3 regions of the Isoptericola sp. NPDC058082 genome follow, and region 2 is predicted to be linked to each of the others. Evidence: riboswitches for the same ligand, from Rfam matches in the RefSeq annotation. Region 2 holds a riboswitch; each other region holds the start of a gene.
What was found. Region 2 has a riboswitch for S-adenosylmethionine ahead of ACFVS0_RS07250 (methylenetetrahydrofolate reductase). Riboswitches for the same ligand answer to the same signal wherever they lie in the genome.

Region 1 (9,677 bases), on a different contig from region 2:
GCTCGGCCCGCAGCGCGACCGGATCGTGCTGGCGTCGAAGTTCGGGCTCGGGAAGCATCCCGACGGTCGCCCCGTCGACGGGCGCCCGGAGTACGTGCGCGCCGCGATCGACCGGTCGCTCGCCCGGCTCGGCACGGACCACCTCGACCTGTACTACCTGCACCGGGTGGACCCGCAGGTGCCGGTGGAGGAGACCGTCGGCGCGCTCGCCGAGCTGGTCGCGGCGGGCAAGGTCCGCGCGATCGGGCTCTCCGAGGCGGGCGCGGACACGGTGCGCCGCGCGCACGCCGTGCACCCGGTCACCGCCGTGCAGAGCGAGTACTCGCTCTGGACGCGCGACCCCGAGGACGCCGTCCTGCCCGCGCTGCGCGAGCTCGGCATCGGGTTCGTGCCCTTCTCCCCGCTCGGCCGCGGCATCCTCACCGGCACGGTCGACCAGGTGACCGACCTGGCCGCCGACGACGTGCGCCGCAAGCACGCCCGCTACGCCGGGGAGGCCTTCGAGCACAACCGCGCCCTGGTGCGGGCGCTGGAGGACCTCGCCGCCGCCCGGGAGGTCACCACCGCGCAGCTCGCGCTCGCGTGGCTGCTCGCGCAGGGCGAGGACATCGTGCCCATCCCCGGCACCAAGCGCCTGCGCTACCTGGAGCAGAACGTCGCCGCCGCGTCGCTCGCGCTGAGGCCCGACGACCTGGCGGCGATCTCCGCCGCCATCCCGCGCGGCGCCGTGCAGGGCGTGCGGCACCCGCAGCCCGACCTGCTGGAGGCCTGAGCGCTGGAGGCCCGAGCGGCCGCCGGGCCGGTCAGGCCGGCTCGGCGGCGGGCGCGAGCGTGGCAGCCAGCACCCGCCACCCCTCGTCGGCACGCACCCAGAGGCGCGTGTAGACCAACCGCGCGGACACGGCGGTGCCGCCCTGGATCGCGTCCACGGCGGCGACCAGCCGGGTCGTCCCGCTCGCGACGTCCTCCTGGACCTCGAGCGACTCCTCCTCCAGGCGGGTGATCTGCAGGAAGCCGGAGCGGTAGCTCTCGAGGTCGTCGTGCTTGGAGAAGACGGACCCGTCCGGGCCCGCCCCGACGCACCGAGGGTGCAGCAACGCCTCGAGCGCGTCGACGTCTCCGGCGCGCTGGGCGGCGTGCAGCGCGTGCTCTGCAGCAAGAAGGCTCATCGCCCGAGCCTACGCACCGCCGAGCCCGTACCGCGCCGGCGTGGACACCCTCACGCGTCGGCAGACACGAGCCAGAACGGCGCGGTCTCGCAGCCGTTCGTCGTCACGCCGTCGGGCAACCGGTCGTGCGCCCCTCCCACGAGCTCGACGTCCTCGCCCAGAGGCGGGATCGGCGCCTCCGCAGGGAAGATCGCGGTGTAGACCGTGTCCGAGGACTCGTCGTCGACGACGATGCACCCGTGGACCGCGGCGACCCGGCCTCGGAGGAGGGCCTGGTCACCTCCGGCGCCCGTCGGTTCGTAGCGGGCGACGACGACGTCGGGGTCGACGCTCGGCCCGGGTGCCGTCTGGCACCCCGCGAGCACGGCCATGCCGACCGTCAGCAGGGCCACGCTCGACATCCCGCGCCCGCGCATCCGCCGCCCCGCTCTCGTCGCCGTCATCAGGCGTCTGTGGTGCAGCACGGGCGCCCTCACCACACTGGTGTCGTCACACGTCGAGGACTTGCACCGGTCCGTAGGGACGAGGGCACCCGTTCCGCCGGAACCGGCTCTTTCGCCACCCCGCACGGCCCTCGGTCACGCCCTAGGCGAGCGGCGTGCGGATCGCGCCGAACGCGGTGCGGGCGCGCAGCCGGAACCCGAGGTTCTCGTAGAGCCGGATCGCGTTCGCGTTGTTCCCCGCCGCGTGCAGCATGGGCCGGGCGCCGCGCTCGCGGACGTGGTGCGCGACGTCGAGCACGAGGCGGGTGGCCAGGCCCTGGCCGCGGTGGTCGGGATCGGTCGTCACGGCGCTGATCTCGGTCCAGCCCTCCGGCTGCAGCCGCTCGCCGGCCATCGCGACCAGGCGTCCGTCGCGCCGGAACCCGACGTAGCGGCCCATGAGGTACGTGCGCGGGAGGAACGGGCCCGGCCGCGAGCGCTCGACGAGGGCGAGCATGTCGGGCACGTCGTCGGCGCCGAGCACGATCGCCTCGTCGTCCGGGCGCGTGGTCAGCCGGTCCGTCTCGACGAGCTGGACGCCCTCGTGGAGCGAGGCCCGCTCCCAGCCCGCGGGGAGTGCCACGTCCGCCGGCGGCCCCGGGAACTCCGCGCCGTGGCCGGCGACGTCCACGATCGCGTCCCAGACGTCCGGGTCGTCCCACGACCGGACCGCGGCGAACGGGGACACGTCGGCGGGGTAGCGCAGCACCAGCTCGTTGCCCTCCGCCAGGTGCGCGTGCGCCCCGGTGAGCGACGACCAGCGCGGGTTGTCGAGGACGGCCTCGGACGCGGTGCCGAGCGTGCCGGCGGGAGCGTCCGGCGTGGTGGTCGTGGTCATGTCGCCTCCTGGTCTGCCGTCGCAGAGTACGTGCTCAGGGCGTGGGAACGAGCGTCGGTTCGCTGTCGGCGTCGACGGTCGCGGACCGGCTCCGGGCTCGCCGGGTGAGCGGTTCGCGCAGCCCGAGGTGCTCGCGCAGCGTGACGCCCTCGTACGCGGTGGGGTAGGCCCCGCGCTCCTGCAGTGCGGGCACCACCTTCTCGACGACGTCGTCCAGCCCGGACGGCACGATCCACGGGCTGAGGTTGAACCCGTCGACGGCGCCGGTGCGCACCCAGCGGGTCAGCTCGTCCGCGACGGCGCCGGGGGTGCCGGTGAAGCCGCGCTCGCCCGCGTTGCGGATCACCAGCTCGCGGATCGACAGGTGCTCCGCCTCGGCGAGGGCGCGCCACTGCCGGGCGACCTCGTGCGTGCGCGCCCCCGTGGTCGCGGAGCCGCGCTCGCCGCCCAGCTCCTCGACCACCGGGTCGTGCGCGGGCAGGGGGCCGTCCGGGTCGTACGACGAGAGGTCCTCGCCCCAGATGTTGCCGACGATCGACAGCGCGGTGGCGGGCGTGACCTGGGCGTGCCGCACCCAGCGCGCCTTCTCCTCGGCCTCGGCCGGGGTGTCGCCGACGACGATCGCGGTGCCCGGGAAGATCTTCACGTCGTCCTCCGGCCGTCCGGCGGCGACGACGCGGCGGCGCACGTCGGCCGCGAACTCCAGCGCGTCGGCGAGCACCGCGCCGTGCCGGGAGAAGATGACGTCGGCGTGCGCGGCGGCGAAGTCGCGCCCCTGGGGCGAGTCGCCCGCCTGGAAGATCACCGGGTGGCCCTGCGGGCTGCGGGGCGTGGTGACGTCGAGCACCAGGTCGCGGGGGGTGCGCAGGTCGGCGCCCGGCACGTTCACCCGCGCCACGTCGCCGTCGGGGCCGTCCGGGAACGCGTCCCAGACCCCGCGGGCGACGGCCAGCACGGCGGCGGCCCGTTCGTAGCGGTCGGCGTGGTCGAGGTAGCCGCCGCGGCGGAAGTTCTCGCCGGTCCACGCGTTGTCCGTCGTCACGACGTTCCACGCTGCCCGCCCGCCGGACAGGACGTCGAGGCTCGCGAGGCGCCGGGCCAGGTCGGCAGGGTCGTGATACGTCGTGTTCTGGGTGGCGACGAGGCCGATGCGCTCGGTGATCGCCGCCAGCGCGGCGAGCTGGGTGATCGCGTCGGGGCGGCCCACGACGTCCAGGTCGTGGATCCGGCCGCGGGTCTCGCGCAGGCGCAGGCCCTCGCCGAGGAAGAACGCGTCGAACAGCCCGCGCTCGGCGGTGCGGACCACGCGCTCGAAGGAGGCGAAGTCCGTCTGCGACCCGGACTCCGGGTCGGACCAGATGGTGGTGTGGTTGACGCCCTGGAAGAAGACGCCGAAGTGCACCTGCGCGCGGGGGCGGGTGATCGGCGCGTCGGGGGCGTGCGGTGTCGTCGGTGTGGTCATCGGAGTTCCTCAGGCGGTCGCGACGGCGGTCGGGGCGGCGTGCCGCGCCCGGGTGCCGGCGTCGGGTCGGGTCTCGTGGCGGTTCGCGGGGCGCGGCAGCCCGAGCGTCTCCCGCAGGGTGGCGCCCGCGCGGGGCGCCGCGGTGAGCCGGGCGGCGCGCAGCGCGGGCAGCACGTCGCCCGAGAGCACCGGCAGGTCGGCGTCGAGGACGGCGGGCAGCAGCCGCACGCCGGCGACGTCGCCCGACGCGGCGAGCTCGGCGAGGAGGCCGGCGAGGCCCGGGGCGTCGCCGGTGTACCGCAGCGCGCCCGTGCCCCAGCCGGTGCGCGCCCCCGAGGGCGTGGCGGCGTCGAGCTCGGCGAGCCGGGCGGTCGCGGTGCGGTCGCCGGCGTCGAGCACCACCTCCAGGTCGAGCACCGCCCGGGCGGCGCCGTCGGGCCCGCCCGTCCCCGCGGCCGTCGCGGCGCGTGCCGCCGCGCGGGCGGTGGCGACGTCGGTGCCGCCGACGAGCGCGACGTCGACCAGGGGCTCGGCGCGCACCGAGGGCGCGACGTCGGCGGCCGCCGCGAGCACCACGAGCTGACCCTGGGGCGGGCGCGGCGTGATGAGCGGGCCCTTGACGGCGAAGCCCTCGCCGACGAAGTCGACGTGGTGCAGCCGGTCGCGGTCCACGTAGCGGCCCGTGGCGACGTCGCGGATCACGGCGTCGTCCTCCCACGAGTCCCACAGGTCGCGCACGACCTGCACGACGTCGCGGGCCTCGCGGGCGAGGTCGGCGACGTCGTCGCGGCCGTAGGCGGCCGCCGTCTCCGGGGTGCGGGTCGCGCCGGCGAGCCAGCCGCCCCGGCCGGAGGCCGCGATGTCGAGGGACGCGAGCTGGGCCGCCACGTGGAACGGCTCCGGATAGGTGGTCGGCACCTGGGGCACCAGGCCGATCGCGGTGGTGGTGCGGGACACGAACGCCGCGCGGGTGACGGCGTCGAGCCGCGCGGAGGCGGGCGACCCCGCGACCGCGGGCAGCAGGGCGTCGGCGAACGTGGCGAAGGTGACGCCGGCGTGCTCGGCGCGGCGCACCGTGCGGGCGAGCCGTGCGGCGGAGACGAGCTCGGTCACGGCGATCCCGGTGCTCGTGACGGCCGCGGGGTGCGCGCCCGCGCCGTCGACGTCGAGCCCCACGAGGAAGGGAGAGGTCAGGGTGGTCATGGTGCGGGGGCCGCCTCTCAGATCGCGGACTCGTCGCCGAGCCGGTGGTAGGTCCGGTCGAGGTAGACGAGCGGCGAGGCGTCGTCCGACCCGGACTGCAGCGCGCGCAGGGACACCAGGTAGCTGTCGCCGACCGGCGTCCGCTGCACCACCCGGGCCCGCACCCACGAGACCGCCCCGTCGATCACGGGCTCGCCCGAGGGCAGGGCCGTCCAGCCGCCGTCCGCGAAGCGGTCGATGCCGCTCGTCGCGAACCGGGCGGAGAGGTGGTCCTGGTGGTCGGCGAGGAAGCTGATCGCGAGCGTGCTGGCCTCCGAGACGGCGGGCCACGACGAGGAGGTCGACGCCAGCGAGAACGCCAGCAGCGGCGGCGCGGCCGACACGGAGATCACGGACGTGGCGGTGAACCCGACGGGGCGGCCCTCGTGCGCGAGCGCGACGACGGCGACGCCTGCCGGGTGCTGGCGGAAGACCGTCTTGAACTCGTCGGGGGACAGCTGGGGCTCGTCCTGCTGGGCCAGGAGCTCCTCGATCTCGGACAGGGCGGACAGGTCGGTGTGCGCGTGGGTGTGCTCCGTGGTCACAGGGCGGCTCCCGTCAGCTCGGCGGCGGTGGCGTCCGTCGTGGTGGTGGTCGTGGCGGTGGCGGCCGTGGCGGTGGCGGCCGTGGCGGTGGCGGCCGGCGCGGCGGGTACGCCGGCGGCGCGCCGCAGCGACGTCGCCCAGCGGGCGAACCAGGGGTCGAGCGCCTCGCCGAGGTCGGGCAGCTGCGCCTCGGTGAGGGTCAGGGTGCGGGTGGGCACGACGGCACCCAGCTCCACGAGGACGGGCCGCAGGTGCGCCTCGCCGGCGAGCGCGTGCGCCGGGTTGCCGGACACGACGAGCGGCACGACCACGACGCCCGCCAGGCCGTCCGGCCCGTAGAGGTCGAGGAACGACTTGAGCAGACCCGTGTAGGAGGCCTTGTAGACGGGGGTCGCGACGACGGCGACCGTGGCGCGCGCCAGGCGGTCCTTCGCCTCGTCGGCGGCCGGGTGCGCGGCCGTGAGGATCTCGCCCGCGAACGCCGCGAGCTCGATCGTCGCCACGTCCGTGGTGCCGAGCAGCTCGGCGACGCGGCGCCCGGCGGCCTCGGCCGCGGCCAGGGTGCGCGAGCCTTCGCGCGGGTTGCCGGAGACCACCACCACGGAGGCGGCGGAGGGGCGGGTGGGTTCGGTCATCGGGTGTACCTCGCAAGTCCGTCGATCACGCTTGCCGCGCGGCGTCTCGGCCCGCGGACGGGCCGGCCGGCGGCCTGGTCATCCTCCGGAGCACCCCGCCGTGACGTGGGGTTGCTGCCCAGCCAGCCGGGGCTTCGCGCTGGGGCTCTTGACCTGGGGCGGAGGTATAGCAGCCGTTTCGCAGAACGCCAGGCTGCTCCCGAGAATTCTCACGATCCGGACGCGGTGCGGTCCACGGTCGACCGCGCCGCGTCCTCCCCGACGGGTCGGTCAGGCCGCGGCGGCCGCCGCCCGCGCCGCGCGGAGCGGCGCGAGGGCGTCCGACCAGGCCACCACCTGGTCCAGGAGCTCGTCGAGCGCGGCGCGCTGCCGGGGCTCCGGGTCGAGCTCGCGGTACTCGCGGAAGTCGTGGTGGAACGACAGCGCCACCTGCGTGCGGACCGTCGCGAGCTGCAGCTCGGCCGCGACCAGGCGCAGGTGCTCCACGGCCCGCGCGCCCCCGAGGACGCCGTAGCCGACGAACCCCGCCGCCTTGTCGTTCCACTCGGCGTACAGGTAGTCGAGGGCGTTCTTGAGGACCCCGGGCACCGAGTGGTTGTACTCGGGGGTCACGAACACGAAGCCGTCGAACGGGGCGACGGTCGCCGCCCACCGCCGGGTGTGCTCGCCGGCGTACTGCCCGCCCGAGGCGGGGACCGGCTCGTCGAGGTGGGGCAGGTCCTGCTCGGCGAGGTCGACCAGCTCGAAGCGGGCGTCGTCGCGCCGTCCCGCGACGTCGAGCACCCAGCGCGCGACGCGCTCGCTGTGGCGGCCGGGTCGGGTGCTGCCGGTGATGATCGCGATCGTCGTCATGGTGCGCCTTCCGTCGGGTCGGGACGATCTCGGTCGCCCCGACGTGTTGTGGTCGATGGCGGGAACCTCCGGTGACCGGTGCCCTATGCCCGGTCGGCCACCCGCACCATGAAGTGCGTCACGCACCCCGGGGTGCGGATCGGGACGGAGCGAGCATGGCGAGCACGGAGATCGGGGACGGCGCGGAGATCTGGGACGGCGCGGGGACCTGGGACGGCGCGGCGGGCTCGGCGTGCGCGGGCGAGGACGACCGGCGCAGGGTCCGGGAGCTCTGCCACCGCGTGGGCGACAAGTGGTCGCTGGTGGTGCTGGCCGAGCTCGGCGACGGGCCCGTGCGGTTCACGACGCTGCTCGGCAGGGTCGAGGGCATCTCCCACCGGCTGCTCGCGGTGACGCTCCGGCGCCTCGAGCGGGACGGGCTGGTCGCGCGGACCGTCTACCCGGAGGTGCCCCCGCGCGTCGAGTACGCGATGACGGGGCTGGGTGCGTCGCTCCTGGTGCCGCTGGCGGCGTTGGCGGGGTGGGGCGAGCGGCACGGGCCGACGATCGACGCGCACCGCCGCGCGGACGACCGGCGGCGCGGGGTCGGCCGGGCGTCGCAGGACGGCGTGCCGGAGGGCCGCTGACCGGTGGTCGGCGGCCCTCCGACGATGACGCGGGGCGGGTGCGGCGGTCCGCTCACGCCTCGAGCCGCAGGCGGGCCCCGAGTGCGCACGAGGCGACGACGGCCGCACCGGCCACGAGGACGACGTCCTTGAGCACGTACTGCCCGAGCAGGGTCATGCCGTGCCCGAACAGCTCGTCGCCGAACAGTGCGACGGGCGACAGGATCCCGACCATGGCGACGGCGAGGACGACCAGGCCCACGCGCAGCAGTCGCCCGCTGACCAGGGTGAGGCCGATGAAGGTCTCCATGACCGCGACCAGGACGACGGCGGTCGCGGCGGGGACGAGCCCGAGGGTGAGCGTCTCGACGGTGCGGCCCGCGATCTGCTCGGCGGGGCTGGCGCCGGGGAAGAACTTCAGGACGCCGAAGCCGAGGAACACGAGCCCGAGCGCGACGCGCAGCGCCGGGACGGACCACCGGGTGAGGAATCGGGCGAGGGCGGTGACGGCGACGTCGAGCCGCAGCGCCACCTGCTCGGCGAGCGCGTTCGGGAGGCGGCGCGCGGCCGGGTCGGCGGGGGCGCCGGGGGCGGGGACGCCGGCGGTCGGGCGGTGGGTCGGGCGGTGAGTCGGGGTGGAGACGGACATGGTGGTGCTCTCTTCCAGGGGGTGGTGCGACCCGGGGGTGGTCGCCCTGGGAGAGAGGCGTCGTCGGGGCGCCGGATGCGCGGGGCCGCGGTTTTCGCCCGCTCGTCACCCGCAGGGCGGTGACGCAGACTCGGGGCATGGGCCCGCGCAGCTTCCGCTGGGTGTTGCACGTCGACCTCGACCAGTTCCTGGCCGCGGTCGAGATCCTGCGGCGTCCGGAGCTCGCGGGGAGGCCGGTGATCGTCGGCGGGCGCGGCGACCCGACGGAGCGCGCGGTGGTCTCCACCGCGTCGTACGAGGCGCGGGCGTTCGGCGTCCGGTCGGGGATGCCGCTGCGTGCGGCGGTCCGCAAGGTGCCGGACGCCGTCCTCCTGCCGGTGGACCGCCCGGTGTACGAGGAGGCCTCCGCCCACGTGATGGAGACGCTGCGCGGGCTGGGCACGGTGGTGGAGGTCCTCGGCTGGGACGAGGCGTTCCTCGGGTACGACGGCGAGGACCCGGAGGGGTTCGCCCGGCTCGTGCAGCGGGCGGTGCTCGACGCGACCTCGCTGCACTGCTCGGTGGGTATCGGCGACACCAAGGTCCGCGCGAAGATCGCGACCGGGTTCGGCAAGCCGGCGGGCGTGTACCGGCTCACCGCCGAGAACTGGTTCGACGTGATGGGGGAGCGACCGACCGTCGACCTGTGGGGCGTGGGAGCGAAGGTGTCGAAGCGGCTCGCGGCGCACGGTATCGACACGGTCGCGCGGCTCGCCGCCGCGGACGAGGCCGTCCTGGTCGGCGAGCTCGGGCCGCGCCTGGGCGCCTGGTACGGGGAGCTGGGCCGCGGGCAGGGCTCCGCCGTCGTCGACGACACCCCGTGGGTGGCCCGCGGGCACAGCCGCGAGACGACGTACCAGCGCAACCTCACGACACCCGAGCAGGTCGCTGCGGCGCTGCGGGAGCTGGCGGCGCAGGCGCACGCCGACACCGAGGCCGAGGGGCGGGCCGTCTTCCGGGTGGGGCTGAAGGTGCGCTACGCGCCGTTCTTCACCGGGACGCTGTCGCGGAAGCTGCCGGCGCCGACGCGCTCCCTGCAGGAGGTGACCGCCGCGGTGCTCGACCTCGGGGGAGGGGGGGGGGGAGGAGGCGAGGGGGGGGGGGTTTGGGTGTGTGGCGAGGGGGGGGGGTCCGAGAAAGGAAAAGACAAAAAAACCAC
Region 2 (9,677 bases):
TGGCCGCTCATCTTGTGGATGGACGACATCACGTGGTCGGTCAGCTCACGACGCACCTGGGCCGGGCGGGCGCCGGCCGTGAGCTGGCGCGACGGGTCGATCGGGGCGCCGAAGTGCACCTGGATGCCGCGGGTCGGCCGCGGGAGCCGCTTGCCGACGGGCTGCACCTTGTCGGTGCCGCGCAGGGCCACCGGGACGACGGGCGCCGAGCCGGCGAGCGCCAGCCAGGCGACGCCGGTGTGCCCCTGGTGCAGCTTGCCGTCGCGGGAGCGGGTGCCCTCGGGGTAGATGCCGAAGGCGCCGCCGCGCTTGAGCACGACGAGCGCGTCGTCGAGCGACCGCTGGCCGGCGCGCGGGTCCTCGCGGTCCACGGGGATGTGGCCCATCGTGGTGAAGAACCAGCGGGAGACGCGGCCCTTGAGACCTCGGCCCGTCCAGTACTCCGCCTTGGCGATGAAGGTGACGTGCCGGGGCACGACGAGCGGGATGATGATCGAGTCGATGAACGACAGGTGGTTGCTCGCGAGGATCACCGGACCGCGCCGCGGGATGTTGTGCAGTCCCGTCACCTGGGGGCGCAGGAGCACGTACACCAGGAGCGACAGGACGAGGCGCAGGAACCGATAGGTCACCGCACCATTGTGCCCCCTGCTCCGCCCTGGCCCGCCGAGGCCGCCCTCGCGGGCGTGTGATCAGGGCGTTTGCGCCGTCTCCGCGGCGAGCAGCGACTCGGCGGCGCGGCGTGCCTCGCGGGCGACGCCGACGTCGTGGGTGATCGCGGCGGTGGTCTGTGCGCCCTCGGCGAGCAGCACGACCTGCAGCGCGACGGCGTCGGGCAGCCCGGCCTCGCGGACGAGGGCGAGGACGTGCTCCCGGAACGCCTCCTTGTGCCCCCGCACGGCCTCCGCGATGCGGGGCGAGGTGGCGCCGAGCTCGCCGAAGGAGTTGATGAACGCGCACCCGCGGAACCCGTCCTCCCGGAACCAGGCGTCGAGGAAGTCGAAGACGCTGAGGATCCGGTCGCGCGGCGTGGTGGCCGTCGCGGCCGCGCGCTCCACCCCCTGCGTCCACTGCCGGGTGCGCAGGGCGAGCACCGCGACCACCAGGTCCTCCTTGGACTGGAAGAGCCCGTAGATCCGCTTGAGGGACACCCCGGCCTCGGCGCGCACGGCGTCCATGCCCACGGCCTGGACGCCGCGCGCGTAGAACAGCCGGTCGGCGGCGACGACCACCGCGTCGCGCGCCGCCTTCTCGTCGAGCATCGTTCACCCTCTCGTCGCCGCCCTCCCCTTGCGGGGAGAACCATCGTTCTCTACTGTAGCGAACAACGGGAGAACGACCGTTCTCCCCCTCTTTCGAAGGGGCGCACCATGGGCTACATCACCGTCGGGCAGGAGAACAGCACGGCCGTCGAGCTCTACTACGAGGACCAGGGCTCCGGTCAGCCGGTCGTCCTCGTGCACGGGTACCCGCTCGACGGGCACAGCTGGGAGCTCCAGACCCGCGAGCTCCTCGCCGCCGGGTATCGCGTCATCACCTACGACCGCCGCGGCTTCGGCGCGTCGAGCAAGGTCGGCTCCGGGTACGACTACGACACGTTCGCGAAGGACCTCGACACCGTCCTGACCACGCTCGACCTGCGGGACGTCGTGCTCGTGGGCTTCTCCATGGGCACCGGCGAGCTCGCCCGGTACGTCCGCAACCACGGGCACGAGCGGGTCGCCAAGCTCGCGTTCCTCGCGTCGCTCGAGCCGTTCCTGGTGCAGCGCGACGACAACCCCGAGGGCGTGCCGCAGTCCGTGTTCGACGGCATCGTGGACGCCGCCCGCGGCGACCGCTACGCCTGGTTCACGCAGTTCTACAAGGACTTCTACAACCTCGACGAGAACCTCGGCACGCGGATCTCCGAGGAGGTCGTGCGCGCCAACTGGATCACCGCGGTCGGCTCGGCCCCCGTCGCCGCCTACGCCGTCGTCCCCACCTGGATCGAGGACTTCCGGCCCGACGTCGAGGCCGTGCGCGACGCGGGCAAGCCGACGCTGATCCTGCACGGCACGAAGGACAACATCCTGCCGATCGACGCTTCGGGCCGGCGCTTCCACGCCGCCGTGCCCGACGCCGAGTACGTCGAGGTCGAGGGCGCGCCGCACGGCCTGCTGTGGACGCACGCGGACGAGGTCAACGCCGCGCTGCTCGCGTTCGTCGGGCGCTGAGCCCGACCCACGCGGGCGGTCAGCTCGCGGTCAGCAGGTAGTCGTCGGCGTCGTCGTCCCACGCGAGGGCGACGGCGCCGGCGGCAGCAGCACCCTTCGCGAACTGCAGGAACCCGCGGTAGCCGAGCGCCTTCTCCGAGAAGTCGGGGCGGCGCTTGCGCACCTCGTTCTTCAGCCCGGACAGCGGCGCGCTGCCGCCCGCGTCGCGCACCACCTGGCGCAGCAGGTCGAACGCGCCCTCGGTGTCCTGCTGCTCCGGCAGCGCCACCTCCGGGTCACCGGTCGACGGGCCTGCGGACAGCACGACGAAGTCGCGGTCCGCCAGGAAGCGCAGGAACTCCCCGAAGGTGCGGAAGCCGTAGTCGGACTCGCTGAACGTGGGGTCCTTGCGCACCAGGGTGCGCTTGAGCATCGACGCCGTGACCGAGCCGCTCGTCGAGGCCAGCAGGTCGGCGAGCGTCTGCGCCACCCTGACCTCCATCGGCGCGTCCTCGCCCGCGGAGGCCGCGGCGTCCTCCTGCTCGACGTCGCCCTCGCGCTCGGCGGCCGGCTCCACGACCGGCTCGACGACGGGGGCCTCCGCCGTCGGCGCCTTCTTGCGGCGGCCGCGCGTCGTCGTACCCGACGCCGCGGTCGCGGTCTCGGCGGGCGCCTCCGACGGGGTCTCGTCAGGGGTCTCGACCGGCGCCTCCGCGGGGGCCGGGGCCTTCGCGCGGCCGCCACGGCCGCCACCGGACCGCGCGGAACCCTTGCCGGCGCCCCGGCCGGAACGCTTCGGGGCGGGCGCCTCGGACTCGTCGGGCACGTCGACGCCCTCGAGCCGGTCGTAGAAGAGGAACTCGTCGCACGCCGGCGGCAGCAGGCGGGAGGTGGAGTTCTCCACCCCGACGCCGATGACCTTCTTGTCGAGCTCGCGCAGCTTGTGGACGAGGGGGGAGAAGTCGGAGTCGCCCGTGCACATGACGAACGTGGTGATGTACTCGCGCTCGAACGCCATCTCGATCGCGTCGACCACCATCTTGATGTCGGCGGCGTTCTTGCGGGACGCGCCCATCCGCTGCGTCATCTCGATGAGCTCGACCTGGTGGCGGGTCAGCATCCGCCGGTCCTCGTCGAAGTACGACCAGTCCGCGTACGCGCGCCGCACCACCACACGGCCGCGGACGGCGAGCGCGTCGGCGATGGGCTTGAAGTCGAACTGCATGCCGCCCAGGTGGTCGCGGGCGCCGAGCGCCAGGTTCTCGTAGTCGAGGAAGACGGCGAGGCGCTCTTCGGTGTCCATGCACGTCAGGCTACGGCGTCGCGTGCTCCGCCGCGGGACCAGGCCGGGTTACCACGGCCGCCGCCACATCGTCCAGGCTCCGGGCGTTCCGTCACCCTTTCTTCACCCCCTATCCTGTGTCGGGTCCCGCCGACGCGACGCCTTGGAGGCTCACCTTGTCAGCAGATCCCGGAGCCACCACGGCGACGGACGAGATCGTCCCCGACCCCGCGCTCCCCCCGACGGCGGTTCCCGCCGAGGACCTGAAGCCCCGCTGGACACCCGCGAAGATCGCGCTCTGGGCGGCGATCGCGCTGCTCGGTGGCGTCGCGTGGGTCATGATCGCGCTGGTGCGCGGCGAGACCATCAACGCCATCTGGTTCGTCTTCGCGTCGGTGTGCACGTACCTCATCGGGTACCGCTTCTACTCGAAGGTCATCGAGCGGTACATCACCCGCCCCGACGACCGCCGCGCCACCCCCGCCGAGACACGCGAGGACGGCAAGGACTTCGTCCCCACCGACCGCCGCGTGCTGTTCGGCCACCACTTCGCCGCCATCGCCGGCGCCGGCCCGCTGGTGGGCCCGGTGCTCGCCGCGCAGATGGGGTACCTGCCGGGCACCATCTGGATCATCGTCGGCGTGGTGCTCGCGGGCGCCGTGCAGGACTACACGGTGCTGTTCTTCTCCATGCGCCGCGGCGGCCGCACCATCGGCCAGATGGCGCGCGAGGAGCTGGGCCGCATCGGCGGCGTGGCCGCGATCGTCGCGTCCCTGCTGATCATGATCATCATCGTGGCGATCCTCGCCCTCGTGGTCGTCAACGCCCTCGGCGAGAGCCCGTGGGGCGTGTTCAGCGTCTCCATGACGATCCCGATCGCCCTCTTCATGGGCGTCTACCTGCGGTACCTGCGCCCGGGCAAGATCACCGAGGTCTCCCTCATCGGCTTCGTCCTGCTGCTCGCCGCGATCGTCGGCGGCGGCATGGTGGCCGACACCGCGTGGGGCGCGGAGTTCTTCCACCTCGACCGCACCACCATCGCCGTCGGCGTCATCGTCTACGGCTTCGTGGCCGCCGTGCTGCCCGTATGGCTGCTGCTCGCCCCGCGCGACTACCTGTCCACCTTCATGAAGGTGGGCGTCATCGTGGTGCTCGCCGGCGCCGTCGTCATCGTGCGGCCCGAGATCAACGTGCCCGCGATCAGCGAGTTCGCGAGCGGCGAGACCGGCCCGGTGGTGTCCGGCAACCTCTGGCCGTTCCTCTTCGTGACGATCGCGTGCGGCGCCCTGTCCGGGTTCCACGCGCTCATCTCGTCGGGCACGACGCCGAAGCTCGTGGAGAAGGAGCGCCAGACGCGCTTCATCGGCTACGGCGGCATGCTCATGGAGTCGTTCGTCGCGATCATGGCGCTGGTCGCCGCGATCTCGATCGACCGCGGCGTGTACTTCGCGATGAACTCCTCGGCGGCCGCCACCGGCGGCACCATCGAGGGCGCGGTCGCGTTCGTGAACTCGCTCGGCCTCGCCGGCGTCAACCTCACGCCCGACATGCTCAGCACCCTGGCGACCCAGGTGGGCGAGCCGTCGATCGTGTCCCGCACCGGCGGCGCCCCGACGCTCGCGCTCGGGCTGGCGCACATCATGCACCAGCTGGTGGGCGGCACCGCGATGATGGGCTTCTGGTACCACTTCGCGATCATGTTCGAGGCGCTGTTCATCCTCACCGCGGTCGACGCCGGTACCCGCGTGGCCCGCTTCATGCTGCAGGACACCATCGGCAACGTGGCACCGCGGTTCAAGGACATGAGCTGGCGACCCGGGGTGTGGGTCTGCACCGCGATCATGGTCGCGGGCTGGGGGACGATCCTGTATCTGGGCGTCACCGACCCGCTCGGCGGCATCAACACGTTCTTCCCGCTGTTCGGCATCGCGAACCAGCTGCTGGCCGCGATCGCGCTCGCCGTCGTGCTCGCCATCGTCGCGAAGCGGGGCCGCGCGTACTGGCGGTGGCTGTGGATCGTGGCCCTGCCGCTGGCCTTCACCGCGCTGATCACCATCTGGGCGTCGTTCGAGAAGATCTTCTCGGACGTGCCCGCGGTGGGGTACTGGGCGCAGCACCGGGCGTTCAAGGACGCGCTCGCCGCCGGCGAGACGTCGTTCGGCACCGCGCCCGACGTCGCGGCCATGGAGGCCGTGGTCCGCAACACCTTCGTGCAGGGCACCCTGTCGATCGTGTTCGTGGTGCTGTCGATCGTCGTGATCCTCGCGTCGCTGGTCGTGACGATCAGGGCGTTCCGCACCGGCGGCGGCGAGAACCACGAGGACGCGCCCGTCGCGTCGCGCCGGTTCGCCCCGGCCGGCCTGTTCGCCTCGTCGACCGAGAAGCGGATCGAGAAGGAGTGGGCCGACGCCGGCCTGCGGGAGTCCAGCGGTGCCGGGCACCACTGAGCCCCGCACCGGCAGGGTGCACGACGTCGCCCGGGCGCTGGCCCGGGCGGCGTCGGCGGGGTGGGCGAGCCTGCGCTGGTACGTGCGCCAGGTGATGGGCGACGACGCCTACGCGACGTACGTCGCGCACGAGCGGTCGGCCCACCCCGGCCGCGCGCCGATGGGCGAGCGCGAGTTCTGGCGGGAGCACTACGCGGAGCAGGACCGCAACCCCGGCTCGCGCTGCTGCTGAGCGGCGCGCGCGACGGTGCCGGCCGGGCCAGGATGGGCGCGTGCGCGCGATCGTGTTCGAGTCCCACGGCGGCCCCGAGGTGCTGCATCTCGCCGACGCCCCCGACCCTCAGGCCGGGCCCGGCCAGGTGCGCGTGCGCGTCGAGGCCGCGGCCGTCAACGGCTGGGACGTGAAGTCCCGCGCCGGCACGACCGGCGGCCCGCCGCCGACGTCGCCCGTCGTGCCGGGCCTGGAGGTGGCGGGGGTCGTCGACCAGGTCGGGGACGGCGTGGCCGGCGTCGCGCCCGGCGACCGCGTCGTGGGCTTCGCCGTCGGCGGCGGGTACGCCGAGCTCACCCGGACGTCGGTCTTCGCCCGCGTGCCCGCCGGGCTCGCCGCGACCGACGCCGTCACGCTCCCCGTCGCCGCCGAGACCGCGACCCGCGTGCTGCGCCTCCTCGACGTCCGGCCCGGCGAGACGCTGCTCGTGCACGGCGCCTCGGGGTCGGTGGGCGAGCTGGCCGTCCAGCTCGCCGTGCGCCGCGGCGCCCGCGTGATCGGTACGGCGTCGCCGCGGAACCAGGAGCGCGTCGCCGCCCTCGGCGCGACACCCACCACCTACGGCGCAGGGCTCGTGGAGCGGGTCCGCGCCCTCGCCCCCGACGGCGTGGACGCCGTCCTCGACACCACCGGCGCGGGCGTGCTGCCCGACTCGATCACCCTGCGCGGCGGCACCGAGCGCATCGTCACCATCGCCGACGACGCCGCGGCAGACCTCGGCGTCGAGGCCAGCTGGCGGTCCGAGCGCGACGCCGGCGAGCTCGCCGAGGCCGTCGACGCCCTCGCCCGCGGCGACCTCGTGACCACCGTCGGCGCGGTGCTCCCGCTGGCCGACGCGCCCCGTGCGCACGCTCTGGTCGAGAGCGGCCAAGCCGGCGGCAAGGTCGTGCTGGTGCCCTGAGCAGGGCGTTCCCGCCCGCCCGGCATCCGCGATCGTCTCAGCAGGCGGTCTCATCCTCGCCCGTATCGCGGATGCTGCGTACGATCGCGTGACAAGCCATCCAGAGCGGCCGAGAGTCCTGGCTCGACGACGCCGCAGCAACCCGTTCTCCGACGGAAGCCTCCCGAGGACGAAGGTGCTCACGCCAGGATCGATGGAGTGACGCATGGTCGCAGAGGCATCCTTTTCGCCCACCCCGGCAGCTCAGCCGGCAGTTCACCCGGCGCTGCCGGCACGCCCGACGGTCTCGTTCGAGCTCATGCCGCCGCGCCGGCCGGACGCCGCGCCCAAGTTCTGGGAGACGGCGCGCCGGCTCGTCGCCGCACGACCGGACTTCATGTCCGTGACGTACGGCGCGGGCGGCGGTGACCGGGCGACCGCCCGCCAGGTCGTCGCGACCCTGCTCGAGGGCACGCCCGTCCTGCCGGTGGCGCACCTGACCTGCGTGGGCGCGCACCGCGAGGACGTGTCCGCCGTCATCGACGACTTCCTCGACGCCGGCACCCGCGCGTTCCTCGCCCTGCGCGGCGACCCGCCGAAGGACCAGCCTGACTGGGAGCCGCCCGCCGACGGCGTCGCATCCTCGATCGAGCTCGTGCACCTGCTGCGCGAGGTCGAGGCGCGGCGCTGCGCGACCGACCCCGGGGCCGCCCTGCGCGGCGCCGCCCGCCCGATGACGATCGCCGTCGCGACGTTCGTCGACGGCAACGTGCAGGCCGGCACCACCCGGGCCCAGGAGGTCCGGCGCCTCAAGGAGAAGCAGGACGCGGGGGCGAGCTTCGCCATCACGCAGCTGTTCTACGAGGCCGACTCCTACACCGACTTCGTCGCCGAGGCCCGCGCGGCCGGGGTGACGATCCCGATCCTCGCGGGGCAGCTGCCCACGACCGAGCCGCGCCGGCTCCGTCGCGTCGAGGAGCTCACCGGCGTCCGCGCGCCCCGGCACCTGCTGGACGCGCTCGACGCCGCGGGGGACCCGGAGGCGCAGCACGCCTACGGGACCGCGCGCGCCGTCGAGCTCGCCCAGCGCGTGCTCGACGCGGGCGCCCCCGGCATCCACGTGTACACGTTCAACAAGTACCGTCCCGCTCTGGACCTGCTCGAGGGTGTCCACCTCGGCGGACCGGCGCCGGCCGACGTCACGTCGGACGGCGCGGACCTGGCCAGAAGGCCGTGGGTACCGAGCATCCCGACCCAGGCTCCCGCCGTCTGAGCGGAGCCCGAACTCTGGAGTGCTCATGTCCACCACCAGCACCACCCCCGCCGCGGCATTTCCCGGCGGCACGATCCTCGGCTACCCGCGCATCGGGCGTCGCCGCGAGCTCAAGAAGGCCGTCGAGTCGTTCTGGGCCGGGCACACCGACGCCGTCGACCTGGAGGTCACGGCCGGCGCGCTGCGCCGCGAGACCGCCCGCCGCCTCGTCGAGCGCGGGCTGAACCCCGACGACGGCTCCGTGCCGGGGTCGTTCTCCTACTACGACCAGGTGCTCGACGTCGTCGCGCTGCTCGGCGCCGTCCCCGAGCGGTTCCGCGACCTGCTCGACGACGAGGACGGCTCGCTCGAGCTCGACGGCTACTTCACCGTGGCCCGCGGCCGCGGCGAGGACGCCCCGCTCGAGATGACCAAGTGGTTCGACACCAACTACCACTACCTGGTCCCCGAGATCAGCGAGACGACGCCGGTCTCGTTCGCCGACCACCGCATCGTGCGCGAGTACGCCGAGGCCAAGGAGGCCGGCGTCACCACGCGCCCCGTGCTCGTGGGCCCGGTGACGTTCCTCGCCCTGTCCAAGGCGGCCGACGAGGCGGGCGACGGGTTCCACCCGCTCGACCGGCTCGACGACGTCGTCGCCGCGTACGCCGACCTGCTGCGCGCGCTGGCCGCGGTCGGGGTGCCGTGGGTGCAGCTCGACGAGCCCGCGCTCGTCACTGACTCCCTCGACGTGCCGGCCGAGCGCCTGCACGCGGCCATCGCGTCCGCCTACCGCGCCCTGGCGACCGACCTTGCGACGGCCACCGACGACGCCGACTCCGAGGACTCGGGCGAGCGGCCCGCGATCCTGGTGACGGCGCCGTTCGGCGGCCTGCACGAGGACGCCCTCGCGCTCCTCGCCGCGACCGACGTCGACGCGATCGCGATCGACCTGGTCAAGGGCGCCGTGCCCGCCGGGCCGGTGCCGGGCCTCGAGGGCAAGACCCTCGTCGCCGGGGTGATCGACGGCCACAACGTGTGGCGGGCCGACCTGGCCGCCAAGCTCGACGCGGTCGAGTCGCTGCGGGGCCTCGGCGCCGTCGCCCTCGCCGTCGGCACGTCGACGTCGCTGCTGCACGTGCCGCACGACGTCGAGGACGAGGTGTACGACCAGCACGCGGCGGGCACCACCCTCGACCCGCGCCTGCGCGACTGGCTGGCGTTCGCCGACCAGAAGGTGGGCGAGGTCGCGACCCTGGCCCGCGCCCTCACGGACGGTCGCGCGGCCGTCGAGGACGCGCTCGCCGCGTCGTCCGCGGCCGTGGCCTCGCGCGCGACGGCGGCCGGCGTCGT
Region 3 (9,677 bases), on a different contig from region 2:
CGGTCGGCCGCGTCGTCGAGTCCACGTCCGACGACGTCCCCGTCGGTGCGGTCGTGCTGCACCAGCACGGCTGGCGCGACGTCGCGCAGGAGGACGCGCGCGGCTTCCGGGTCGTGCCCGAGATCCCGGGCGCGCCCCTGTCGCTGCACCTCGGCATCCTCGGCATGACGGGTCTCACGGCCTACGTCGGCCTCACCGCGATCGCGGGCATGAAGCCGGGCGACACGGTGTTCGTCTCGGGTGCCGCGGGGGCCGTCGGCACCGCCGCCGGCCAGATCGCGCGGCTGCTCGGCGCCGAGCGGGTGGTCGGGTCGGCAGGGTCGGCCGAGAAGGTCGAGCTGCTCACCTCGAAGTACGGCTACGACGCGGCCCTCAACTACAAGGACGCGCCCGTGCGAGAGCAGCTCCCCGCGCTCGTGCCGGGCGGCGTCGACGTCTTCTTCGACAACGTCGGCGGCGACCACCTCACCGCGGCCCTCGACGTCATGAACGACGGCGGACGGGTCGCGCTCTGCGGCGCCATCGCCGGCTACAACTCCACCGACCGCCTGCCCGGCCCGGACAACATGGCGAACCTCGTCACCCGCGGGCTCCGGCTCGAGGGCTTCACGCTCGGCGGGTACCTGCACCACGCGCCCGCGTTCCGCGAGCACATGGCGGGCTGGTTCGCCGACGGGAAGATCGCCTACGACGAGACCGTCGTCGACGGCATCGAGAACGCCCCGCAGGCGTTCCTCGACATGATGCGCGGCGCCAACACCGGGAAGATGGTCGTCCGCACCGCGCGCTGAGCTCGCGTCGGCCGCGTCAGCCGGGCTCGGCCGCCCGGGCGACGAAGACCCACTCCAGACCCGGGCGGTCGGGGGCGTCGCGCACCTGCTCGACGACGTAACCGGCGTCCTCGAGCGACGCCACCAGCTCGTCGTGCTCCCGGAACCGCAGCGTCGAGTCCGAGCGCAGCACGCGCCCGTCGGCCAGGACGAACGTGCCGCGGAACGTCACGAACGGCAGCGACACGTCGACCAGGTCGGTCCACGTCTCGACGACGCCGAACCCCGGCACGTCGTCGCGGCGGTGCGTGCGCTCGCGCGTCCAGCCCTCCCAGAACCGCTGGGCCGGGTCGCGGGTCTCGAACACCAGGTGCCCGCCGGGGACGAGGGCGGCGTGGGCGCCCCGCAGTGTCGCCGACCACGCGTCGTCGGTGCCGAAGATCTGCGCGACGTTGCCGGTCATCGTCGCGAGATCCGTCTGCAGCGGCGGCAGCGTGGTGGCGTCGCCGTGCAGCCACCGCACGCGCTCGGCGCCGGGCTTGCCGCGCGCTACCTCGAGCGAGGCGCCCGCCGGGTCCACCCCGACGACCTCGAACCCCTCCGCCGCGAGCAGGCACGCGAACGTGCCCGTCCCGCAGCCGACGTCGAGCACACGGCGCGCGCCCAGCTCGTGGGCGAGCGTCAGGTACGGGACGAGGTCGCCGCGGTCCGGGTCGAGCGGGTCGTACAGCCGGGCGAGCGTGGGGTCGGCGAAGACGGCGTCGGGCACGCATCGACCGTAGGCCGGGCCGTGCCGCGCGGTCACAGGGAATTCCGCGGGTGCGAGACGTCCGGGACGTCTCAGCGGATCCGGGTGTGGGTCATGACCCAGTTCACCGGCTCCCAGGTACGGCCTTCGTCGAAGGAGAAGTCCTGCTCCCACCGGGGACGCGGGGAGTCCGTGTCGAGCCACCGGAACCGGGCGAGGATCGTCCTGCCCTCGTGCTCGAAAGGGCCGACGAAGGTGCCGACGCCGTCCGTGAACGTCCCCTCGACCGGGGGGTCCAGCCGACCGGGCTGGCTCGTGGATGCCCACCAGATCCGCCACACGTCACGTGACGGGTCGTACAGGCGGAGGCTGTGACCGCTGAACCGGGACCCGTCGGGCAGCGTGCCGGACGTGTCGTCGGCGTTGCCGAGGCCGTCGAGGATCGGCCCGGCGACGGCCTCGGTGTCGAACTCGGCCCAGGTGCCCGTCGTCGACCCCGGGGCCAGGGGCTCGGTCCAACGGCGATGACGGACGCGCCACGCGCCGAACAGGAAGTCGAAGTCGTGCTGCGTCCCCACGGGTCCTCCTCGTCGAACGGGCCGGGCCCCGAGCCTGGCAGGGGCCCCCGACACGTCGCAGGAGGTCAGGCGTGCAGCGCCTGCTCGACGTCCTCGACGATGTCCCGCGGGTCCTCGAGGCCGATCGACAGCCGCACGGTGGTCTCGGCGATGCCGACCTTGGCGCGGCCCTCGGGGCCGAGCTTGCGGTGCGTCGTCGTGGCGGGGTGCGTGATGATCGACTTCGCGTCGCCGAGGTTGTTGGAGATGTCGACGACCTGGAGGGCGTCGAGGAACGCGAACGTGCGCTTCTTCGCCTCGGCCGCCTCCGTGCCCTCGGGCACGGCCAGGTCGAACGTCACGACCGTGCCACCGCCCGACTGCTGCGCCTTGGCGAGCTCGTGCTGCGGGTGCGACGGGAGGAACGGGTAGCGCACCCCGGTCACTCCGTCGAGCTCCTCGAGCGCGGTCGCGACCTGCAGCGCCGCCGCGTTCTGGGCTCGCACGCGCACGTCGAGCGTCTCCAGGCCCTTGAGCAGCACCCACGCGTTGAACGGGCTCAGCGACGGGCCGGTGTTGCGCACGAACGTCTGCACCGGCCCGGTGAGGAACTCCTCCGTGCCGAGGATCGCGCCGCCGAGCACGCGCCCCTGCCCGTCGATGTGCTTGGTGGCCGAGTACACGACGACGTCGGCACCGAGCTCGAGCGGCTTCTGCAGCACCGGCGTCGCGAACACGTTGTCCACCACGACGACGGCGCCGGCGGCGTGCGCGAGCTCGGCCACCCGCCGCACGTCCACGAGGTCCTGCATGGGGTTGGACGGCGACTCGAAGAACACGACGTCTGCCGGCGTGGCGAGGGCCTCCTCCCACTGCGAGGTCACGTGCCCGTCGACCAGGTCGACGCGCACCCCCCACTTGGCGAAGATCTCGTCGTAGATGACGTTGGTGGACCCGAACAGGGCCCGCGCCGAGACGATGCGCGAACCGCTGGAGACCAGCGCGGCGAGGGCGTTGAACACCGCCGACATGCCCGACGCCGTGGCGTAGCAGGCCTCGGCACCCTCGATGAGGCGCAGCCGCTCCTCGAACGTGTGCACCGTCGGGTTGCCGTACCGCGAGTACAGGAACTGCGAGCGCTCGCCGGCGAACGCCGCCTCGGCGTCCGCCGCCGAGGCGTAGGTGTACCCCTGGGTGAGGAACAGGCCCTCGGACATCTCCTGGAAGTCCGACCGACGGTGCCCGCCGCGCACGGCCAGGGTCGCGGGCCGGACCGTGGCGGGCAGCGGGCGCGAGCCGCCGAAGGTCGTGGGGTCGGCGCCAGGGCCGGTCGGGACCTGCACGCCGCTCATCGGGCCTGCTCCGGGTCCTGCTGCCGGGCGGCGTCGTACGCGCCCCACGGCAGGCCGCGCACCTTCCAGCCCTCGCGGTCGCGGACGCCGTCGAAGCCGGGGCCGCCCTCGAAGCCCTCGAGCACGTTGTACGCCGGGCCGAGGCCCGACGACGTCGCGAGGCGCGCCGCGCCGATCGAGCGCTGGCCGGAGCGGCACAGGAAGACGACGGGGCGGTCCGCGGTCACGCCCGCGGCGGCGAGCTCGGCGAGGAAGCCGGCGTTCGGGCGCCCGCCCGCCTGCACCCACTCGACGAAGACCGGGGTCTTCCCGGCGGTCGCGGTGTCCGGCACGCCGATGGCGCGCCACTCGCCCTCGGTGCGCACGTCGACGAGGACGGCGTCCGGATCGCCGGCGAGCAGGTCCCACGCCTGCTGCGGGGTGAGGTCGCCGGCGTAGCCCTCGGCGGGGCGGGGATCGATCTGGGTGCTCATCGCAGTCCTCCCATCGGTCGTGGCGGTAGCACCCTCGTCCGGACGGGCCGCCGTCGCCGGCGACCGGCCCGCGGGTTGCTGCGGCGTCGACGTGCCACGTCACTCGGCCGCTCGGGATGGTCCTGGCGATCGTACGACAGCGTCCGCGTGCTGGTCACCCCGTCTCGGGACGCGAACGCCGCGCGTCCCCGGTGTGCCCAGGCGCGGCCGAAGGTAAAGTCTCCGGCAGGACTCGGGCTCGGCCGCACCTCGAAGGAGACGGACGATGGCAATCCTCGCCACGATCAAGGGGTGGTTCCGGCGCGAGCGCAAGGAGCCGTTGGAGCGTCCGCGCGACCTGCCGCCGCCGCGTCCCGAGGGCGGGCGCCCGCACGAGGCCCCCTACCCCCAGGGCGCGGACAACGTGCTCGGCTGGCGGGACGGCCCTGGCGTCTGACCCGCGGCACACCCACACCCAGGGGATCAGTCGTCGTCGTCCTCGCCGAAGTGCGCCACGTGGGCGTGCTGGTGGTGCTTGACGAACAGCCGCAGCTCGACGTCGCGGCCGTCCGCCTGCTGCGTGAGCACGCGGTCGATCCGGTCGGACTCGCGGGTCGCGGCGTCGACGATGACGTCGGCGTGCTCCTTCGTGTCCGCACCCGACCAGGTGCCGGGCTCCGCGAGCGCGGCCTCGGCCTCGTCGGTGCCGGCGGCCAGGTCGGTGCCGGTGAGCTGCTCCACCTGGGCCCGGTCGAGGGTGATGACGGTCTTGTCGCTGTCGGCGTAGCGGACGGTGTACGCCGAGGGGTCCTTCGCCGCCGGCGCGTCGGCGGTCTCCTCGGTCCCGTCGGCCTGCTCGTCGGCGCCCGCGGCGTCGTCGGCGTGCTGCGTCGCCGTCGTGTCCGACGCCGAGCTGCCCGGGTCGTCGAACTCGGCGTCGGGGGTCGGGGACGCGCACGCGCTCAGGGCGAGGAGGCTCGCGAGGGCGATCGGCGTCAGTCGGCGGGGAAGGTGTCGCATGGTCTCTCCTGGTCGATGGGGGCAGCCCCGTGCGGTGCTGACCCCCGTGAGTCGTCCGCGGCGGCGGAAAGGTTGCACGCGGACCGAGATTTCTTCGTCCGGGTCAGGACCCGGCGCCGACCCGCAGCCGGTGCACGGCCGTGAGGGCGGTCCCGTCCGGGGCGCGGGCCTCGAGCACCACCTCGGCGGCGCCGGTGCTGCTGGCGGTGAGCCGCACGCGCTCGTCGTCGGCCACGTAGGTGCCCGTGGGCAGCGTCCACACCCAGTGCTCCGCGCCCGCGACGTCGGCCGTGAGGGTGACCGGCTCGCCGACGGTCGCCGCCCCGGGCCCGGAGATCGCGACGCTCGCGCCGCCCGCGGCCGAGCGAGGCCGGTCGAGCCAGGCCGTGACGCCGGCGCCCGCGCCCAGGCCGAGGACGGCGGCGGTGACCGCGGCGACGACGACGGCGGCCGGGCGGCGTCGCGCGCGGTCCGGGCCGCCGGTCGTGCCCGGGCCGAGCGCCCCCTCGACGTCGGCCAGCCAGGCTGCGGCGTCGGGGTGCCGCCGGGCGGGGGCGTCGGCGAGGCTGCGGCGCAGCGCGGCGTCGAGGGAGCGCGGGAGGTCGGCGCCCTCGACGAGCCAGGACAGCAGCGCGGACATCGCCCACAGGTCGGCGCGGGTGTCGACCGTGCCGGGGCCGTCCTGCTCCGGCGGCCGGAACCCCTCGGTGCCGCCCGCGACGGTCAGCCCGGAGCTGCGGGCCAGGTCCTTGCTCATGCCGAGGTCGGCCAGGACGAGGCGCTCGTCCGGCCGGACGACGGCGGCGGGAACGCCCTCGACCGCACCCTCCGGGCCGGTACGCAGCAGCACGTTGCCGGGGCTGAGGTCCCGGTGCACGAGGTGCGCGGCGTGCACGGCCTCGACCGCGGCGGCGAGCCCCCGGGCGACGGCGAGCACGTCGGCGGGCGTCGCCGTCCACCCGTCCGCCCGCAGGGCCGCGACGCGGGCCGCGAGGGTGCCGCGGTCGGCGAGCTCGAGGACGAGGTAGGGCTGCTGGCGGTCGCTCTCGCCGATGTCGTGCACGGCGACGACGTGCGGGCTCGCCACCCGCCGCAGCGCCCGGCCCTCCGCGATGAACCGCTCGCGGACCTCCGGGTTGAGGCTGTGGTTCTCGGCCAGCACCTTCACCACGACGACGTCGTCCAGCCGCTCGTCCACGGCGCGGTGCACGGTGGCGAACGACCCGACGCCGATGACGTCGCCCACCCGGTACCGCCCGAGCAGCGGCTCGGGCGCGGCCGGCGCGGCCATCAGGACAGGCTCCCGAGGGCCGCGGCCACGAGCGCGCGGCCGCGCGAGACCTGTGACTTCACGGTGCCGACGCTGCGCCCCAGACGGTCGGCCACCTCCGCGTAGGGCAGGCCCTCGATGTCGCGCAGCGTCACGGGCTCGCGGTAGAGCTCGGGCAGGGCGGCGAGCGCGTCGCGCACGGTGGCGCGCGTGGCGATGAGGGAGCTCATCCGTTCCGACGGCCCGACGTCGTCGTCGGGCAGGGGAGCGGTGGCGCGCTGCCGTCGCAGGTGGTCGACCACCCGGTGGCGCACGATCCCGTGCACCCACGTGGTGACCCGCGACCCGCCCGCGAACGACCGGACCGACGTCGCCACGGAGACCAGCACGTCCTGGGAGACGTCGTCCACGGCGGCCTCGTCGAGCAGGGCGCCGCGCACGAAGCGCCGGACGACGCCGGACGCGTCCAGCAGCTCCACCAGCAGCTCGGTCGCGGGCGCGGAGCCCGCGGCGGCCCGCCCGCCGACGAGGTCGAGGACGTCGGCGGCGTCGTCCCCGGTCGCCGCGCGGGCGGCGAGCCCTGCGGCGTGGAGGTCGCCGCCGGCGAGGGCGCGGGCGACCAGCTCGGCCGGGGTTCCGACGGGGCTTCCGACGGGGCCTCCCGGAGGCGCGCCGGAGGCCGGAACGGTGCGATCGGGCATGCATCCAGCGTCTCACGCGACCGCATCGTGAGAAGGGGGCGGGCTCCGCTTGACCGTGTGGTGCTGCGCACGCACGATGGGCGGCAGGTCAAGAGCGCCAGCGCGAAGCCCCGGCTCGCTGGCCGGCAACCCTCCTCTCGCGGCGGGGTGCCCCGGGTGACGACCTGGCCCTGCGCCGTCCGGCGCGCGGGCAAGCGCGGGGAGCCACCTCCCCGGCACGACCGAGGAGGACCACGCATGACCACGCTCACCCCCGCGCCTGCGGTGCCCGCCGCGCGCGTCGGCGCCGTGCAGGACGTCGCACCCGTGCTGCCCGTCGTCGGCGGCGACACGCTCGTGCCGCTCGTCGACGGCCGTCAGCTGCCGTACGCCAACCTCGACGTCGCGGCGTCGGCGCCCGCCCTGCAGGCCGTGGCCGACCGGGTCGCGCGCGTGCTGCCGCTGTACGCCAGCGTCCATCGCGGCGCCGGCTACCTGTCGCAGGTCTCGACGGCCCTGTACGAGACGGCCCGCCGCACGATCGGCGCGTTCGTCGGAGCCCGCGAGGACGACCTCACGATCGTCACCCGCAACACGACGGACTCGCTCAACCTGCTCGCGGGCTGCGTGCCCGCCGACCCGGCCACCGGCGAGCCCGGCCGCGTCCTCGTGCTCGACATCGAGCACCACGCCAACCTGCTGCCCTGGCAGCGCGTCACCGACGCGACCGTCGTCGCGGGCGGCCCGTCCGTGGCCGCCACCCTCGCGGAGATCGAGGAAGAGCTGGGGTCGGCCGCTGCCGCGGGCCGCCCCTACGCCCTCCTGGCGCTCACCGGCGCGTCCAACGTGACCGGCGAGGCGCTGCCCGTGGCCGACGTCGTCGCCGCCGCGCACGGCGCCGGCGCGCGCGTCGTGCTCGACGGCGCCCAGCTGGTGCCGCACCGCCGCTTCTCGCTCGCGGAGACGGGCGTCGACTACGTCGCGTTCTCGGGCCACAAGACGTACGCGCCGTTCGGGGCCGGTGCCCTGGTCGGCCGGCGCGACTGGCTCGACGCCGGCACCCCGTACCTGGCCGGCGGCGGCGCCGTGCGCCGGGTGCGCACCACCACGACCGACTGGCACGAGGGCCCCGCCCGGCACGAGGCCGGCTCGCCCAACGTCGTGGGAGCGGTGGCGCTCGCGGCCGCGTGCGACGAGCTCGCCGCCCTCGACCCGTGGGTCGCGGCCGGGCACGAGGACGCCCTGCGGCGCCGGCTCGTGGACGGGCTCGGCGAGATCGAGCGCGTCGAGGTCGTCCACGTCTGGGACGACGCCGTCGACCCGGTGGGGGTCGTGACGTTCACCGTCACCGGGTACGACCCGGGCCTCGTCGCCGCGTACCTGTCCGCCGAGCACGGCATCGGCGTGCGCGACGGCCGGTTCTGCGCCCACCCGCTGCTCGGCCGCCTCGGCTTCGACGCCGGCGCCGTCCGCGCGTCGGTGGGCCTCGGCACCGCGGGCGAGGAGGTCGAGCGGCTCGTCGCCGCCGTCCGCTCGCTCGTGACCGAGGGGCCGCAGGCGCAGTACGACGTCGTGGACGGGCTGTGGGTCGTCGTCGACGACCCGCGCCCCGTGCCCGAGGGCTCCGGCCTCGAGGGGCTGCTCGCCACCGCCGCGCTGGGCGCCGACGAGGCGTTCGGCTGCCTGCCCGACGACCTCTGAGCCGTCGGCCCCGCCCCGGGCGGACATGACGACGGGGCGCCACCGTGCGGTGGCGCCCCGTCGTGTCAGCGGGTCAGCCCTTGAACGCGTCCTTGACGTCGTCGCCCGCCTGCTTGAGGTTCGCGCTGGCCTGCTGGGCCTTGCCCTCGGCCTCTTTGCTCTCGTCGTCGGTGAGCTTGCCCGTGGCTTCCTTGGCCTTGCCTTCGGCCTCTTCCGCCAGGTGCTTGGCCTTGTCTCCCAGTCCCATCGGGGCTCCTTCCGTCGGACGAACGACCTCGAGCACCGACCGTAGGCGCGTGCCCGCCGGCTCGCACGCCGACGTCTCAGGTCGTGGTCCTCCGGGTGGCGACCGGCAGGTCAGGGCGTCGGGCGGCCGAACTCCTCGATCAGCACCGGGTACTGCTCGTGACCGTGGCCCGCGGCGACGCCACGGTCGGCCACGGCCTTGAGCAGTCTCGGCAGCTCGGTGCTCACGCCCAGCGCCGCGCTCTCCTCGACGAGGTGCGCCATCGCGCGCGCGTCCGTCTCGAGGGCCGAGGCCTCCGCCGGGAACCTGCCGCTGTCGACCTGCTCCGCGTAGCCGGGCAGCCAGGCGGCCACGCCCTCCGCGATCTGCCGGGCGAACGGGGCGAAGGCGGCGGCGTCCACCCCGGCCGTGCGGAGCATGGCGGTGCCGTGCAGCCACGCGTCGAGGACGCTCCACATCATCGTGAGGCCGGCCGCGTCGTAGAGGGACGCCAGCCCGGGGTCCTCGCCGAGGTGGGTGACGGTGCCGAGCGCGGCGAGGGTGGCGGCGTGCGCGTCGAAGTCCGTCCGGGGCCCGCTGTGCAGGACGACCGCGTCCGCCGTCCCGATCGCGGGCGGCACGGCCATGATCGCGCCGTCGAGGTATCGCGCGCCGCGCCGGGCGGCCCACCGGGCGGTCTCCCTGGCCTGCGAGGAGCTGCTGGACGTGAGGTTGACCAGCGTGGCGCCGGCGAGGTCGACGTCGTCGTGGCCGAGCAGCTCGCGCACGGCGGCGTCGTCGGTGAGGCAGACGATCGTCAGGCCGCCGGGACGGACCGCCGCGGCCGCCGTGGGCGCCAGGTGCGCGCCGTCCGCCACCAACGCGTCGGCCCTGGCGGGGG

Region 1: it holds a riboswitch for S-adenosylmethionine, as region 2 does, so the genes downstream of both, ACFVS0_RS01765 (NADPH-dependent FMN reductase) here and ACFVS0_RS07250 (methylenetetrahydrofolate reductase) in region 2, are expected to answer to the same signal.
Region 3: it holds a riboswitch for S-adenosylmethionine, as region 2 does, so the genes downstream of both, ACFVS0_RS19665 (aminotransferase class V-fold PLP-dependent enzyme) here and ACFVS0_RS07250 (methylenetetrahydrofolate reductase) in region 2, are expected to answer to the same signal.

What each region holds. Positions count from the first base shown of each region.
Region 1 is NZ_JBHVSQ010000001.1:377,081-386,757, forward strand. Features, by position in the region: gene ACFVS0_RS01730 (aldo/keto reductase) at 1-772, shown strand, start outside; gene ACFVS0_RS01735 (nuclear transport factor 2 family protein) at 804-1,169, opposite strand; gene ACFVS0_RS01740 (hypothetical protein) at 1,220-1,612, opposite strand; gene ACFVS0_RS01745 (GNAT family N-acetyltransferase) at 1,755-2,489, opposite strand; gene ACFVS0_RS01750 (LLM class flavin-dependent oxidoreductase) at 2,524-3,951, opposite strand; gene ACFVS0_RS01755 (nitrilotriacetate monooxygenase) at 3,961-5,154, opposite strand; gene ACFVS0_RS01760 (flavin reductase family protein) at 5,172-5,705, opposite strand; gene ACFVS0_RS01765 (NADPH-dependent FMN reductase) at 5,735-6,373, opposite strand; SAM riboswitch class IV at 6,396-6,527, opposite strand; gene ACFVS0_RS01770 (NADPH-dependent FMN reductase) at 6,644-7,225, opposite strand; gene ACFVS0_RS01775 (winged helix-turn-helix transcriptional regulator) at 7,381-7,851, shown strand; gene ACFVS0_RS01780 (DoxX family membrane protein) at 7,904-8,479, opposite strand; partial or broken gene ACFVS0_RS01785 (DNA polymerase IV) at 8,617-9,677, shown strand, end outside.
Region 2 is NZ_JBHVSQ010000004.1:56,936-66,612, forward strand. Features, by position in the region: gene ACFVS0_RS07215 (lysophospholipid acyltransferase family protein) at 1-632, opposite strand, end outside; gene ACFVS0_RS07220 (TetR/AcrR family transcriptional regulator) at 693-1,262, opposite strand; gene ACFVS0_RS07225 (alpha/beta fold hydrolase) at 1,371-2,213, shown strand; gene ACFVS0_RS07230 (NYN domain-containing protein) at 2,233-3,495, opposite strand; gene ACFVS0_RS07235 (carbon starvation CstA family protein) at 3,651-5,921, shown strand; gene ACFVS0_RS07240 (YbdD/YjiX family protein) at 5,905-6,153, shown strand; gene ACFVS0_RS07245 (NADP-dependent oxidoreductase) at 6,194-7,093, shown strand; SAM riboswitch class I at 7,187-7,293, shown strand; gene ACFVS0_RS07250 (methylenetetrahydrofolate reductase) at 7,299-8,345, shown strand; gene metE (5-methyltetrahydropteroyltriglutamate--homocysteine S-methyltransferase) at 8,371-9,677, shown strand, end outside.
Region 3 is NZ_JBHVSQ010000021.1:14,529-24,205, reverse strand. Features, by position in the region: gene ACFVS0_RS19710 (NADP-dependent oxidoreductase) at 1-791, shown strand, start outside; gene ACFVS0_RS19705 (class I SAM-dependent methyltransferase) at 808-1,539, opposite strand; gene ACFVS0_RS19700 (hypothetical protein) at 1,611-2,096, opposite strand; gene ACFVS0_RS19695 (O-succinylhomoserine sulfhydrylase) at 2,162-3,427, opposite strand; gene ACFVS0_RS19690 (rhodanese-like domain-containing protein) at 3,424-3,900, opposite strand; gene ACFVS0_RS19685 (hypothetical protein) at 4,166-4,336, shown strand; gene ACFVS0_RS19680 (hypothetical protein) at 4,363-4,899, opposite strand; gene ACFVS0_RS19675 (protein kinase) at 5,003-6,190, opposite strand; gene ACFVS0_RS19670 (RNA polymerase sigma factor) at 6,190-6,870, opposite strand; SAM riboswitch class IV at 6,957-7,073, shown strand; gene ACFVS0_RS19665 (aminotransferase class V-fold PLP-dependent enzyme) at 7,108-8,550, shown strand; gene ACFVS0_RS19660 (CsbD family protein) at 8,624-8,797, opposite strand; gene ACFVS0_RS19655 (NAD(P)-dependent oxidoreductase) at 8,908-9,677, opposite strand, start outside.